Regions from separate parts of the Geobacillus sp. PK12 genome, predicted to be linked through region 1. Evidence: predicted binding sites of a transcription regulator. Region 1 holds the regulator's gene; the other holds the start of a gene.

What was found. The regulator Rex, encoded in region 1, represses fermentation and respiration genes when NADH is low (regulators of the CRP and FNR family bind a similar motif). The targets are predictions, from matches to a motif close to TTGTGAAATATTTCACAA.
Region 2: a site for Rex is predicted at 1,517-1,534, ahead of ric (iron-sulfur cluster repair di-iron protein). Genes of this name have one in related genera too.

What each region holds. Positions count from the first base shown of each region.
Region 1 is NZ_SDKL01000069.1:4,697-7,891, reverse strand. It holds gene ETR37_RS17155 (CPBP family intramembrane glutamic endopeptidase) at 1-218, shown strand, start outside; gene ETR37_RS17150 (YdiK family protein) at 215-394, shown strand; gene tatC (twin-arginine translocase subunit TatC) at 580-1,320, opposite strand; gene tatA (twin-arginine translocase TatA/TatE family subunit) at 1,341-1,493, opposite strand; gene ETR37_RS17135 (redox-sensing transcriptional repressor Rex) at 1,511-2,152, opposite strand; gene moaC (cyclic pyranopterin monophosphate synthase MoaC) at 2,168-2,656, opposite strand; gene ETR37_RS17125 (ABC-F family ATP-binding cassette domain-containing protein) at 2,753-3,195, shown strand, end outside.
Region 2 is NZ_SDKL01000002.1:204,427-207,621, forward strand. It holds gene moaA (GTP 3',8-cyclase MoaA) at 1-661, shown strand, start outside; gene ric (iron-sulfur cluster repair di-iron protein) at 748-1,455, opposite strand; gene ETR37_RS01465 (molybdopterin molybdotransferase MoeA) at 2,020-3,195, shown strand, end outside.

The DNA.
Region 1 (3,195 bases):
TTGTCCATATGGAGCCGGAGCATTTGCTTTTGTACACGTCCATGGGGATGGTATTCGCGTTTTTATACGCGAAAACCGGACGCATTTTCGTGCCGATTTTCGCCCATGTCGCCATGAATACGTTCGTCGTCGCCATGCAGACGCTGTTGGCCGACGAGATTGAGAACATGATGCGCCAGTCCGAGCTGCCGCTCGCCGTTTGGAGGGTTTGGCTATGATGCGAAACCCTCAGCTGTTTTCGCTTCCGTATTTCGTCTTAGGCTCAATGTTTACGTATTTGGCCATCGAAAGTGCTCATGAAACGGTTTGGAACGTCTCCACCATCGCTTTAGCGGCGCTCGCTGCCTTTGATTTCGGCACCGCCCTTCGCCTTCTTTTCGCCTCAAAACGCTGACCCCTTCCCGTGATTCGGACGGGAAGGGACCAGAACATCAGTCTCATGACGGCGATCATATCGTGAAAATGGAAACAAAAAACAAGAGGCCGGCCTCAAAGTCCTGTGTTGCGGCTTTTGAGACGGCCCCTTCGTTTGGCCCGGCCTTGCTCGCTTTCCTCTCAATGTTTTTCGTCCCGCCTCACTCATTTGCCTTCCTCCTCGGCTGCTCGCTGCGCTTTCCGATAGCCGATGCGCGCCACCCAAATGCTTCCTTCATACAAAATGGTGAGCGGAATCATGACGATCACTTGCGACAGCACATCCGGCGGCGTAATGACCGCCGCTAAAATAAGCAGCGCCAAATACGCATACTTGCGGATGCGAACAAGAAGCTGCGGCGTAATAAGCCCTAAGCGGGTGAAAAACAACACGACGATCGGCAGCTGAAACACGATGCCAAACGGCAGCACGAGCTGAAGCAAAAACTGAAAATATTCATTAATGCCGATCATTTGTTGAACCCCTAGTTGGTCAGCCAGCCGGCTCATAAATCGAACGACAAACGGAAACAAGACGAAATAAGCGAAGCTGACGCCTGCTAAAAAAAGAACGATCGACGCCGGGATATAGCTTAACGTCACTTTCCGCTCTTTTTCATACAGACCGGGGCTGACAAACGCCCAAATTTGATACAACAGCACCGGAGCCGACAGTACAGCCGCGATGACAAAGGCAAACTGAAAATACACTTTAATCGGATCGGTGAGGCGGAAGGCGTTCATGGTCAAATGCTTCGCCTCGGCCGTTCGCTGCAAATACAAAATGACATCATCGACAAAAAAGAAACTAACGACAAGCGCCGCAGCAAAAAAGATGAGCACGATGATGAGCCGTTTTCGCAGTTCACCCAGATGCTCATACACCGACATTTCTTTGTCATTCATTGTTTCTCCATCCTGCCTTGTCATCGGTCGGTTTTCGTTTCTTCGTCATCAGCGAGCCCTTTTGTGGCGTCTTTAAACTCGCGAAGCGACTGGCCGAACGACCGCCCTAATTCCGGCAGCTTTTTCGTGCCAAACAGCAACAAAATCACAGCAACGAGCAACAAATATTTCATGTGTTGTTCTCTCCTTTTTACGATGGCGATGGATAGTTTTTCAAAAAATAGACGAGCGACTGCAGCTCAATGGCTAAATCGATATGATGGACGCGAATATGGTTCGGCACGTTCAACCGCGCCGGAGTAAAGTTTAAAATGCCTTTAATTCCTTGCGCGACAAGGCGGTCGGTCAGCGCTTGAGCCGCGGCGGCCGGCACGGTTAAAATGGCGACCGGGATGTTTTCGTGAAGCCGCTCCTCCAACTCATCGAGATGATAGACCGGCACCCCGCCGACTGTCGTCCCTACTTTCCGCTCATCGACATCAAACGCCATCACGATTTTCGTATTGTTGTTTTTCGAAAAATTATAGTTTAAAAAGGCGGTGCCTAAATTGCCGACGCCAAACAAGGCGACTTCGGTCACCTCATCCTCTTCAAGCGTCCGGCGGAAAAACGACAACAAATAATTGACATTATACCCGTATCCCTTTTTGCCAAGCGCGCCAAAATAGGAGAAATCACGGCGGATCGTCGCCGGATCGACTTTCACCGCCTCGCTCAACTCGGCAGAGGAGACGCGTTGCTTGCCGGAAGCGTGCAAGTTTTTCAAAAACCGATAGTAAAGCGGCAGCCGTTTGGCGGTTGCCTGCGGAATTTTCGGTTGTTCGTTGCTCATGATCTCATCCCCTAGCTAATCGGTTTTCCGTCGGTAATGGCCAGACTTCCCGCCCGTTTTTTCGACCAAATACGTCGGACCGATGACCATTCCTTTATCAAGCGCCTTGCACATATCGTACACTGTCAACGCACAGACCGAAGCGGCCGTCAGCGCTTCCATTTCCACTCCTGTGCTCCCTTTCGTTTTCACCGTTGCCGTGATGACGAGCTTATGCGCTTCTCCATCGTTTTCCCAAGCAAAAGCAATGTCCACACCCTTTAACATAAGCGGGTGACACATTGGAATAAGGTCAGCTGTCTTCTTCGCCGCCATCACCCCCGCCACTTGAGCGACGGCGAGCACATCCCCTTTCTCGATCGCATTGCTCGTCATTTTTTCGTAAATTTCCCGGCTGACAGTCACGCTCGTTTGCGCCACAGCCACTCGCACAGTATCTTCTTTGTGCGTAATATCAACCATTTTCGCGCGCCCTTGTTCATTGAAATGAGTGAACGATGACAATACAATCTCCTCCATTTATACACTATACACGATTTTTCATCATTCGTCTTTGACCGTTTTCGCGACTTGCGTTAAACTATTCGCGAGGTGACGGACATGATCATTTTGCAAGTGCACGGGCTCACGAAATATTTCGGCGCTGACCTTATTTTATCGAATATAAAACTAGAAATACAGTCCCGCGACCGAATCGCCCTTGTCGGCCGCAACGGAGCGGGAAAATCGACATTGTTGAAAATCATCGCCGGTGAACTCTCTTTCGACAGCGGCAAAATCATCAAACCAAACCATATCAAAATCGGCTATTTGGCGCAAAACAGCGGGCTCGACTCGCCGCGTTCCATTTGGGACGAAATGCTTGAGGTATTCACCCCGCTTCTAGGACTCGAAAAACAGCTCGCCGAACTCAGCATGCAACTCGGCGACCCGGACGTACTCGCCGATCCCGCTCGCTATGAAAAAACGCTGAAAATGTATGACGAGCTGCAAGAACAATACAAAGAACAAGGCGGCTACCAATACGAAGCCGACATCCGCTC
Region 2 (3,195 bases), on a different contig from region 1:
TGGGTTGAAGCGCGTTAACGTCAGCTTGGATGCGCTTGATGATGACATTTTCCGCAAAATGAACGGCATCGGCGTCGGCGTCGCTCCGGTGTTGAAAGGCATTGAAGCAGCGCGCGAGGCGGGGCTTGGCGTCAAAGTGAACATGGTGGTCAAAAAAGGATGGAACGATTCACAAATCGTGCCGATGGCGGCTTATTTTAAAGACTTGGGCATCCCGCTCCGCTTTATTGAATTCATGGATGTCGGCACGACGAACGGCTGGGATTACTCCCATGTCGTGACGAAAAAAGAGATGTACGAGCAAATCAACGCGATGCATCCGCTCGAGCCGGTCGAACACGAGTACTTCGGGGAGGTGGCGAGCCGCTACCGCTACGTCGGCACGGACGTGGAAGTCGGCTTTATCGCCTCGGTGACGGAAGCGTTTTGTCAAAGCTGCACACGAGCGCGCATTTCCGCAGACGGAAAGCTGTATACGTGTTTATTTGCCTCGAAAGGCGTGTCGTTGAAAGACAAACTGCGCGCCGGGGCAGGGAAAGAGGAGCTGAAGGAGCTCATTACAGCCGTCTGGAACCGGCGGACGGACCGCTATTCGGAAGAACGGACGGCGGAGACGGCGAAACAACGGCCGAAAATTGAAATGTCGTATATTGGAGGGTGAAAAAAACGGGAGCGCTCTTTCCGTAGAAGAAGCGATCCCGTTTTTGGTTTATGTTTTCGGAAGTGCGAATCGGCGTCTTTCTTCCTTTAAACCTTCACCGCCGCCAACACGCGCGGGAAGAGGATGTTGTTTTCCAAATGGATGTGGGTAAACAAATCGTCTTCGAGCGCCGCGAGTCGGTTGTAGACGAGCCGGTACGTGCCGCACGCGTCTTCCGGCGGGGTGAAGTCGTTGGTGATGTCGCGAATGTCTTTGATGAGATCGCCAGCGGCGTCATGCTCATGGACGAGTTCACGAACGGCCTGCTCGACCGCCTCCCGGTTTTCCGGCGACGGGTTGTCGGCAAATTGCAAAATGAGCGGGAACGCTCCCGTTTCCTCTTTAATGAGATGCTGCTCGAGTTCTGTTTTTAACTCATGAAACAGTTTATGCACGCGGGAAAGATGCGGATGGTGCATGCCGTGCACGCGCAACACTTTCGTGACATACGGGCTGAGTTGCGGCAGTTCCTCGTTCAAATAGCGGTGGTGCGTGTTGATGATATGCTCGATCAAGTCGGCTAGCGGCGCTTCACTCCAGTTTCCGGTTGGCTTGTTTTGCGCTTCGTTATACAAGGTGTTCAGCTGGTGAAGGAGCGCTTCGCCGTCCAGTCCGCGCTCTTCGATGGCCTCTTTTAACGGGCGCTGCCCGCCGCAGCAAAAATCAATCCGCCGCGCTTTAAACAAATCCGCTGCTTTCGGAAAGACCGTGACAATATCACCAATCAACGATTGTTCGGTAAACTGCTGTTCCATTTCGGATCCCTCCATCACCAAATCGTTACAGCTTCAGCATACCTTGTTTTGGACGCCAACGTTGTGACACATCTCACACAAACGAAAAAGTGGACAACTAAGGAAATGTGATGAACATCACAACAGTGGCTCCCTTCTTTCCTGTACAATAAAACGGACGATATAAATTGGCTCTTCACCAAAAGTGGTACTTGATTTTTTCTGAACATACTCTATTTACGCTTGTGAGGGAAAATCAACAAATCAGTGATTTTTGCACATCTTTGTGCAGGAAACCGTATTGCTTGTCAAGTACATGTTGTGGTGAAGAGCCTATAAATTGTGAATGTGCTGCATAGAAGATGTGAACGGCCGAAAAAAGAGGAGGAGTCAGCATGTGGCTGCTGGCCAAGGCAAGCCGCTGGGAGGAAGAAAAAGATGATTTTGCAACATATTGATGATGCCAGCGTCGTTGATGAAAAATTGGACAAAACCATTAAGCAGCTGCAAGATTGGAAATCATTGTGATAAAACGATAAAATGGGCTTAGTGAAGTGAATGAGGGAAAGAAAGGGGAGAACACCGTTGGTCGAAAGACGAACCCCCATTCCCGTAGCGGAAGCCATCACCCGGGTGATGCGTTACGCTGGGAGAGGAGAAGAGGAGATCGTGCCGCTTCGCCAGTCGTACGGCCGCTATTTGGCCGAAGATTTGCGCGCCGATCATGACGTGCCGCCGTTTGACCGCTCGCCGTATGACGGATTTGCCATTCGCGCCGCGGATTCGGAAGGAGCGGGACTTGACCATCCGGTCGAGTTTGAAGTGATCGAAACGATTGGCGCCGGGCAAGTGGCGAAGCAGCCGGTCGGCCCGTTTCAAGCGGTGCGCCTGATGACCGGAGCGCAAATTCCCGACGGGTGCGATGCCGTCGTCATGCTCGAGCTCGCCAAACAGTACGAGCGGGATGGAAAAACGTATATGTCGATTAAGCGCTCGTTCCGCCCTGGCGACAACATTTCATTTCAAGGGGAAGACGCGAAAAAAGGGCAGCCGCTTATCGAAAAAGGGACGCGCATCAATCCCGGGGTGGCGGCGCTCTTGGCGACGTTCGGCTACGCCGAAGTGAAGGTGGCGAAAAAGCCCCGGATTGGCATTTTTGCGACCGGCAGCGAACTGCTCGACGTCTCTGAACCGCTTGTGCCGGGAAAAATCCGCAACAGCAACGCCTACATGATCGAGGCGCAGGTGTTCAAAAGCGGCGCCGAGCCGATTTATTTCGGCCAGTTGGCCGACGACCTCGATGCGTGTTTTCACGCTGTGCGCCAGGCGCTCGATCAAGTGGACATGCTCATTACGACCGGCGGCGTCTCGGTCGGGGATTTCGATTATTTGCCCGCCATTTACAAGCGGCTCGGAGCGAACGTGTTGTTTAACAAAATCGCCATGCGCCCGGGGAGCGTGACGACCGTCGCCGAGATTGATGGCAAGCTGCTGTTCGGTCTATCCGGAAACCCGTCGGCGTGCTACGTCGGGTATGAGCTGTTCGTCCGCCCGGTCGTGCGCACGCGGCTGTTTTCGGCCAAGCCGTATTTGAAAAAAGCGAAAGCCACCCTTGGCGCCGAGTTTCCGAAGCCGAACCCGTTCACCCGCTTCGTGCGCAGCCGGGTCGAGGCGGTTGACGGTCGGCTTGTCGTGAAGCCGGTCGGCATGGACAAATCGAACATCGTCACTTCGCTCGCGGCAGCGAACGCCTTAATGGTG